One region of the Streptomyces sp. NBC_00663 genome, then DNA from elsewhere that is predicted to be linked to it. Evidence: riboswitches for the same ligand, from Rfam matches in the RefSeq annotation. Region 1 holds a riboswitch; the other holds the start of a gene.
What was found. Region 1 has a riboswitch for glycine ahead of gcvP (aminomethyl-transferring glycine dehydrogenase). Riboswitches for the same ligand answer to the same signal wherever they lie in the genome.
Positions count from the first base shown of each region.

Region 2: it holds a riboswitch for glycine, as region 1 does, so the genes downstream of both, gcvT (glycine cleavage system aminomethyltransferase GcvT) here and gcvP (aminomethyl-transferring glycine dehydrogenase) in region 1, are expected to answer to the same signal.

Region 1 covers NZ_CP109027.1:8,097,292-8,101,698, reverse strand. Annotated here, with positions in the region: gene gcvP (aminomethyl-transferring glycine dehydrogenase) at 1-1,628, opposite strand, end outside; glycine riboswitch at 1,699-1,796, opposite strand; glycine riboswitch at 1,803-1,899, opposite strand; partial or broken gene OG866_RS36725 (PRC-barrel domain-containing protein) at 2,031-2,399, shown strand; partial or broken gene OG866_RS36720 (DNA polymerase IV) at 2,324-3,846, opposite strand; gene OG866_RS36715 (MerR family transcriptional regulator) at 3,905-4,407, opposite strand, start outside.
Region 2 covers NZ_CP109027.1:2,961,691-2,966,097, reverse strand. Annotated here, with positions in the region: gene glyA (serine hydroxymethyltransferase) at 1-826, opposite strand, end outside; gene gcvH (glycine cleavage system protein GcvH) at 842-1,219, opposite strand; gene gcvT (glycine cleavage system aminomethyltransferase GcvT) at 1,337-2,452, opposite strand; glycine riboswitch at 2,491-2,596, opposite strand; glycine riboswitch at 2,597-2,691, opposite strand; gene OG866_RS13250 (AAA family ATPase) at 2,894-3,556, shown strand; gene OG866_RS13245 (enhanced serine sensitivity protein SseB) at 3,632-4,407, shown strand, end outside.

The sequences.
Region 1 (4,407 bases):
GCCTGCCCGGCGGGCGCGAAGGGGTGCAGCTGCCCGAACTCCGGCCAGGTGACCGGCTCCATCTCGGTGGTGGCGTTGAGCTTCATGGTGCAGGAGCCCAGCGGGATCATGCCGCGGTCGAGCGCGTAGTCCCGGTCGGCGAGCCGACGCAGATAGCGCAGCATCGCGGTCTCGGACCGGTACTGGTGGAAGACGGGGTGGGCCAGGAACTCGTCCGTCCGCACCATGGCGTCCGGCAGCGCGTCCTCGGCCGCCGCGTCCAGCGCCTCGACGTCCCCTTCGACCCCGAACGCGGTCCATACGGCGCCCAGCTGGGCCCGCGTGGTGGTCTCGTCGCAGGCGACGGAGATGTGATCGGCGTCGACGAGCCGCAGGTTGACCCCGTTCTCCTCGGCGGCGGCGACGACCTCGCCGGCCTTGCCGGGCACCCGTACGGTCACGGTGTCGAAGTAGGCGCCGTGCACGACCTCGACCCCACCGGCGGTGAGCCCCGCGGCGAGGACACGGGCGTACCGGTGGGTCCGCCGGGCGATGCCCTTGAGCCCCTCCGGCCCGTGGTAGACGGCGTACATCCCCGCCATCACCGCGAGCAGCACCTGGGCGGTGCAGATGTTGCTGGTGGCCTTCTCCCGCCGGATGTGCTGCTCACGAGTCTGGAGGGCGAGCCGGTACGCCTTGTTCCCGTCCGCGTCCACGGACACACCCACGAGCCGCCCGGGCAGGCTGCGCGCGAACTTCTCGTGCACCGCCATGTAACCGGCGTGCGGCCCGCCGAAGCCCATCGGCACCCCGAACCGCTGCGTGGTCCCGACGGCGATGTCGGCTCCGAGCTCGCCGGGCGACTTCAGCAACGTCAGCGCCAGCAGATCGGCGGCGACGGTCACCAGGGCTCCCAGCTCGTGCGCCTGGTCGATGACGGCCTTGATGTCGCGTACGGCACCGGAGGCGCCCGGGTACTGGAGGAGCACGCCGTTGATCTCCCGCGCGGCGATGTCGGCGGGAATCCCGTCGCTGAGGTCGGCGACGACGACCTCGACACCGGTCGGCTCGGCGCGGGTCTCGATGACGGCGACGGTCTGCGGCAACGCGTCCGCGTCGACCAGGAACAGCCCCTTCTTGTTCTTGCCCATGCGCCGGGACAGCGCCAGCGCCTCGGCGGCGGCCGTGCCCTCGTCGAGCAGCGAGGCACCGGAGGTCGGCAGCCCGGTGAGCTCGGCGACCATGGTCTGGAAGTTGAGGAGGGCCTCGAGCCGACCCTGGGAGATCTCGGGCTGGTAGGGCGTGTAGGCCGTGTACCAGGCGGGGTTCTCCATGACGTTGCGCAGGATGACGGGCGGGGTGAAGGTCCCGTAGTACCCGAGCCCGATCATGGACCCGAGAACCTGGTTCCGGTCGGCGAGCGACCGAAGCTCGGCCAGCACCTCGGCCTCGGTACGCGCCCCCGGCAGATCAAGGGAGTCGGCGTTCTTGATCACATCCGGCACCGCGGCGGCGGTGAGCTCGTCCAGCGAGCCGTAGCCGACCTGCGCGAGCATCTTGGCCCGGGCCTCGTGGTCGGGGCCGATGTGACGCTGCTCGAAGGGGATCCCCTGCTCGAGTTCGGTGAGCGGAGTGCGGTGGGCGGTCATTGCGGAGGCCTCCTGGTCTGACGCGACCTTTGAGGGACACCACGGCTGCGGGTCCCGGCGGCCTCCCCCTCTGTCATCTCAACCTGAGAGCTTCACCGGACACCCGAAGGTGCCCGGCTTTCACCGTCGGTGAGAGCGGAAGCCGTCGACACCCGCTCTGCTTTCCAGAGTGGCCTCGTCAGTGCGGTACGTGGGCCTGAGAGATTCCGGGGAGGATTTGCTCCTTCGGCGCCTCCGGACGATCTCCGGAGGACTCTCCCGCACAGGGTCAACAGCCGCTTGCCAGCCTACCAGCGCGCAAAATGCGGATCCCTGGAGGAGCCCTCGAGTGGCCACCGGTCTCAATCTGCTCTTTTGTAGTGCTTACGGATGAGTTGCGAGTCGCGACGTAGTGGAGGGCCCGTGCAGACCGATATCGATCCGCGCAACCTGATCGGCCGCAAGGCGATGGACCGCAACGGCATCAAGATCGGCACGATCGACGAGGTCTACCTCGACGACGCGACCGGCGTGCCCGAGTGGGCGGCCATACGCACCGGCCTGTTCTCCAGGGACGCCTTCGTCCCCCTGGAGCCGAGCGAACTGATCGAGGGCTCCTTGCGAGTCCCCTTCGACCGCTCCTTGATCAAGGACGCCCCCGACTTCGGCGTGGGCCGCCACCTCTCCCCCGACCAGGAACTCCAGCTCTACCACCACTACGGCCTGGACGTGGCCCCCGCACCCCCACTCCCGGACCGAGACTTCGGCAAACTGGCAGGCACAGAGGACGCGGACGCCTAACCCCGAAGCCCTCCACAGGGGCCACCCGCACCCGACAACGAGACTGTCACGGGTGGTGCGGGTGGGAACACAAATCCGGCCGAAGGCCGGATGCGACCCCACCCCCCTCCGCCACCAACGGCAATGGCTCAGCCACAGCCAACAACGCATCATCAACCCGAAACGTCCGCACCCTCCCCGGTCCGGAATCCGGCGTCTCGAACCGCACCGTCACCCGCCCCAGCCCACTCCCCTGAACCCACCCGTGCCCGAACTCGGCATGCACCACGTCGTGCCCCGCAACAAACCGCCGCTCGACAGCCACCTCCACCGCCTCCGCAGCCACCACATCCCCCGGCTCCTCCTCGGCCAGTTCCCCCAGATCCCCCGCGGCCTGCGCGAACAGATCCTCCTGCGTGTAGTCGGCCAGCCCGGAAACCCCCACCCCCAGCAACCGCACACCCCCCGTCGTGTCCACGGACTCCAACAACCGAGCCGCGGCCTCCCGCACGACCGCCGGATCATCGGTGGGCCCCCGCAGCGTCTCGGACCGGGTCAGCGTGGAGAAGTCGTACCGCCGCACCTTGAGCACGATCGTCCGCCCCGACAACCCGGCCCCCCGCAGCCTCCGCACACACCGGTCGGCCAGCCGCTGCACCTCCATGCCCACCCGCAGCCGATCGTGGATGTCGACGTCGTACGTGTCCTCCACCGACACCGACTTGGTCTCCCGCTCCGCCACCACCGGCCGCTCGTCATGCGCCAACGCCATGGCGTACAGCCCGTGCCCGTGCGCCTTCCCCAGCAGCCGTACGAGCTCGTCCTCCCCGGCCTCGACGATCTCCTCGACCGTGTGGATCCCGGCCCGCCGCAGATGGTCCCCGGTGGCCGGCCCCACTCCCGGCAGGATCCGCACGGACATCGGCCCGAGCAGCCCTCGCTCGGTCCCCGGATCGATCACCACCAGACCGTCGGGCTTGGCCTGCTCGGACGCGATCTTCGCGAGCATCTTGGACGCCGCGAGTCCCACCGAGCCCGTGAGCCCGGTGACCGCCCGTATGTCGGCACGCAGCTTCTCCCCCACCAGCCGCGCCGAGCCCTCGTCCCAGGCCACGCCCCCGGCCTCCAGATCCACGAACGCCTCATCGAGGCTCAGCGGCTCCACAAGCGGCGACAGCGCCCGCAGCAGCGCCATCACCTGCTCACTGATCGACCGGTAGAACCCGAAGCGCGGCACGAGATACGCGGCATTCGGCGCCAGCCGCCGCGCCTGCGCCATCGGCATCGCCGAATGGACTCCGAAGACCCGGGCCTCGTACGACGCGGTGGCCACCACACCACGCGGTCCCAGCCCGCCCACGACGACGGCCTTCCCGCGCAGACTCGGCTTGGACGCCTGCTCCGCCGAGGCGAAGAAGGCATCCATGTCGAGATGCAGGATCGTGGGCGCGTTTCTCACATGTCCGATGCTGCCCTACGCCACTGACAATGCCCTCGGTAATGCCCCGGGCAGAGCCTCAGACGGCCCGATTGCCCCGCCGCCGCGCCAGCTCGTCGGCGGGGTTGTTCCCCACCAGCGTCTCGCCGGTGTCGATCCGCTCCCCGTGCAACTGCGACAAGGCGCTCTCGACGTCCCGCCACACCACACCCACGGCGATCCCGAAGATGCCCTGGCCGCCCTGGAGCAGCGCGTGGACCTCGTCGGGCGAGGTGCACTCGTAGACCGTGGCGCCGTCGCTCATCAGCGTCATGCGTTCCAGGTCCCGGAAACCGCGCTCCCTGAGATGCTGCACGGCGGTACGGATGTTCTGGAGCGACACACCGGTGTCGAGGAACCGCTTGACGATCTTCAGGACGACAACGTCCCGGAAGCTGTACAGCCGCTGCGTCCCCGACCCGTAGGCGGGCCGCACACTCGGCTCGACGAGCCCGGTACGCGCCCAGTAGTCGAGTTGGCGATAGGTGATGCCGGCGGCCGCGCAGGCCGTCGGACCGCGGTAGCCGATCTCCTCGGACGCCA
Region 2 (4,407 bases), 5.1 Mb from region 1:
CGACCTTGAAGGAGACCGCCTTGGCGGCGATCACGTGCTCCAGCGGGCCGCCCTGGAAGCCGGGGAAGACGGAGGAGTTCAGCTTCTTGGCGAAGGCCTGCTTGGCGAGGATGATGCCGCCGCGGGGGCCGCCCAGGGTCTTGTGGGTGGTGGAGGTGACCACGTCGGCGTGCTCGACGGGGTTGGGGTGCAGTCCGGCGGCGACCAGGCCGGCGAAGTGGGCCATGTCGACCCACAGGTAGGCCTCGACCTCGTCGGCGATCCGGCGGAACTCGGCGAAGTCGAGCTGGCGCGGGTAGGCGGACCAGCCGGCGATGATCACCTTGGGGCGGTGTTCCTTGGCGAGGCGTTCGACCTCGGCCATGTCGACCAGGCCGGCGTCGTCGACGTGGTAGGCGACGACGTTGAACTGCTTGCCGGAGAAGTTCAGGCGCATGCCGTGGGTGAGGTGGCCGCCGTGGGCGAGGTCCAGGCCCAGGATGGTGTCGCCGGGGGAGGCGAGGGCGAAGAGGGCGGCCTGGTTGGCGGAGGCGCCGGAGTGGGGCTGGACGTTGGCGTACTCGGCGCCGAACAGGTCCTTGATCCGGTCGATGGCGATCTGCTCGGCGACGTCGACGTGCTCGCAGCCGCCGTAGTAGCGGCGGCCGGGGTAGCCCTCGGCGTACTTGTTGGTCAGGACCGAGCCCTGGGCCTCCATGACCGCGAGCGGAGCGAAGTTCTCCGAGGCGATCATCTCCAGGGTGGACTGCTGCCGGTTCAGCTCGGCATCGACCGCGGCGGCGATCTCCGGGTCCAGCTCATGCAGGGGCGTGTTCAGTGCGGACATCAGGTGTACGACTCCTCAGCCGGCGGAAAAGGCGGTGTACTCGTCGGCGGAGAGCAGGTCGGCCGGCTCGTCCGCGGTGCGTACCTTGAACAGCCAGCCGCCCTCGAAGGGGGCGGAGTTCACCAGCGACGGATCGTTGACGACGTCCTCGTTGACCTCGGTGACCTCACCGGAGACGGGGGAGTACAGGTCGCTGACCGACTTGGTCGACTCCAGCTCGCCGCAGGTCTCGCCCGCGGTCACCGTGTCACCGACCTCGGGGAGCTGCACGAAGACGACATCGCCGAGCGCGTTGGCCGCGTGCTCCGTGATGCCGACCGTCGAGACGCCGTCCTCGGCGCCCGACAGCCACTCGTGCTCCTTGCTGTAGCGCAGCTGCTGGGGGTTGCTCATGGCCTGAATTCTCCTGTACGCGGGGGAGTGCTGATGAATGCGGGACTGCTGGGAAGTGCGTGAGCAGCGGAAATGTGCGCAGGGTCACGCGCGGGCGCGCGACCTCGCGTCCAGTGTCTACTTCTGCCGCTTGTAGAAGGGGAGAGCCACGACCTCGTACGGCTCGTGCGTGCCCCGGATGTCCACCCCGACGCCGTCCGTGCCAGGCGCGGAGTACATGGCGTCGACGTAGGCCATCGCGATCGGCTTGCCCAGCGTGGGGGAGGGGGCGCCGGAGGTGACCTCGCCGATCACCTTGCCCTCGGCGACGACGGCGTACCCGGCGCGGGGGACGCGACGGCCCTCGGCGATCAGGCCGACGAGGACGCGCGGCGGCTCGTGGTCGGCGTTCTCGGCGGCCTCGCGCAGCGCCGCGCGGCCCACGAAGTCGCCCTCCTTCTCGAACTTGACGACCCGGCCGAGCCCCGCGTCGAAGGGGGTCAGCTCGGTCGACAGCTCATGCCCGTACAGCGGCATGCCCGCCTCCAGGCGCAGCGTGTCCCGGCAGGACAGACCGCAGGGGACCAGACCGACGCCCTCGCCGGCCTTGGTCAGGGCCTGCCACAGCTCAACGGCGTCCGAAGGCTTCACGAAGAGCTCGAAGCCGTCCTCGCCGGTGTAGCCGGTGCGGGCGATCAGGGCCGGGACGCCGGCGACCGTGCCGGGCAGACCGGCGTAGTACTTCAGACCGTCGAGGTCGGCGTCGGTGAGGGACGCGAGGATGCCGGGGGACTCGGGGCCCTGGACGGCGAGCAGCGCGTACGCGTCCCGGTCGTCGCGCACCTCGGCGTCGAAGCCGACCGAGCGCTCGACGAGCGCGTCGAGGACGACCTGGGCGTTGGAGGCGTTCGCCACGACCATGTACTCGGTCTCGGCCAGCCGGTAGACGATCAGGTCGTCGAGGATGCCGCCGTCCTCGCGGCAGATCATGGTGTAGCGGGCGCGGCCGACGCCGACGGAGGCGATGTTGCCGACGAGAGCGAAGTTCAGCAGCTGGGCGGCCTGCGGCCCGGTCACCGTGATCTCGCCCATGTGGGAGAGGTCGAAGAGCCCGGCCTTCGTCCGCACGGCGTTGTGCTCGTCGCGCTCGGAGCCGTAGCGCAGCGGCATGTCCCAGCCGGCGAAGTCGGTCATCGTCGCGCCGAGCGCGCGATGCAGGGCGTCGAGCGCGGTCAGGCGGGGTTCATTGCTCATCGGACGGTTGTCTCCCAAGGCATGACGGGCGAGGTCGTTCCTCCCCATCTGTCATCGGAACCTGAGAGGTTCGCCATGACCGCAGGGGACATGACTTGCACCTTGGGTGGAGCCACCGGAGGGCGGCTCGCTTTTCAGATGTGCCTCGCCCGCGCGGTAACGGGGCCTGAGAGATTCAAGGGAGGGACTTGCTCCTTCGGCGCCCCAACCAGTGGTGGGGACTCTCCCGCGCGGATTCAAACGGCCGGTATGCAGTTGGCGCGGACATCATTGCACGCATCGGGCACGGGCGGCAGGGCCGCATCGTCCCCGCCCGTCGCCACCCCCTTTGTGACTGGCTTGTGGCACGACGATCACCAAAACAAGAGAGACACCCCATTACCTTCTCTTTACGCTCGGTGGGGAGGGGAACCCCCCTGACCCCGGAGGAGGACGATCACGGTGAACAGGCCCACTGCGTACGCCACCACCTCGGCCGTCGCGCTGCCCGCACAGCCGACCGCTCCGGCCCAGGAGGCATGCGCACCGCGGCCGGTCGTGCGTGACCTGCGCGACCGCGCCGGCCACAGCCCGCACGCCCTGCTCTTCGCCCCGGCCGACCTGGTGGTGATCACCGGCCTGCCCGGCAGCGGCAAGTCGACCCTGATGCGACGCGCCGTCAAGGGCGTACGGATCGACTCCCAGGACACCCGCGACCGCTGGGACGCCCGCGCGCCCCGCCTTCTGCCGTACGCGCTCTACCGTCCCCTGGTCCGCTTCGCCCACTACGTCGGCCTGCGCCGCACCCTGCGCTCCGGCGAGGGGGTCGTGGTGCACGACTGCGGCACCCAGTCCTGGGTGCGCGGCTGGCTGGCCCGCGCGGCCCAGCGCCGCGGCGGCACCCTGCACCTGCTGCTGCTCGACGTCACCCCGGACACCGCGCTCCAGGGCCAGCGCGAGCGCGGCCGGGGCGTCTCGCGCTACGCCTTCCTCCGCCACCGCACGGCGGCCGCCCGTCTGATCCGCTCCGTGGAGAAGGGCGAACTGCCCCAGGGAGTGGGCTCCGCGATCCTCCTCGACCGAGAGGCAGCGGACGCCCTACGCCGGATCGGGTTCACGGGCTGACGGGCAGGGCGCCAGGGGCCTGCCACCCGTTAGCCTTTCAGCCACACCAGCGGTACTCGGCAGGCGGACGGACAGATGGACTTCCCGGCACAGGACTTCCCGGCACAGGCGCACCCCTATCCGCACGGCGGCGGATGGCCCGGCAACGAGCTGGAGGAGGTGCTCTCGGCCTCCCTCGGTGTGCCCGGGGCCGGCGGCCGGATCATCGAGGTCCTTGGCCGCAGCTTCGTCTGGGTCCCCCTGCCGAACGGCGGCGGCGCCCACACCGGCCCCCTCGATCTGCCCACCCTCCAGATCGAGGGCCAGGCCTACGTCCCGGTCTTCAGCTCGGAGGAACAGTTCCGTCAGGTCGCCGGGGCGCACATGTCGTACACCGTCGCCCCCGCGGTGGAGTTCGCGCGCGGACTGCCGCCGCAGCTCGGCATGGCCCTCAACCCGGACGGCGTGGTCGGCGTGCCCCTTCCGCCGGCCGCCGTGGCGGACCTGTGCCGGGTGGGCCGCACCCCGCTGGACGGCCCCAACAGCGGCGGCCGGGTCAAGCTCTACGAGCCCGACTGGCAGGACGACCCGGTGGACTTCCTCGCCGCGGCCTGCGCCGAGTTCGCCGCGACGGGAGTCGTCCTGACGGCCCGCCGCTGCCTCGCCGCCATCGAGACGGCCGACCCCGTGATGTTCGTGGGCGTGGAGCTCTCCCCATGGGAGGGCGACTTGCGTACCCTCCCGATGGACGCCCTGGGCCGGGCGTTGGGCCAGGCACCGGTGGCCTGGCCGGTCAACCTGGTCCTGCTGGACGTGGTGGACGACCCGGTGGGCCACTGGATGCGCGAGACGGTACGTCCGTTCTACACGCA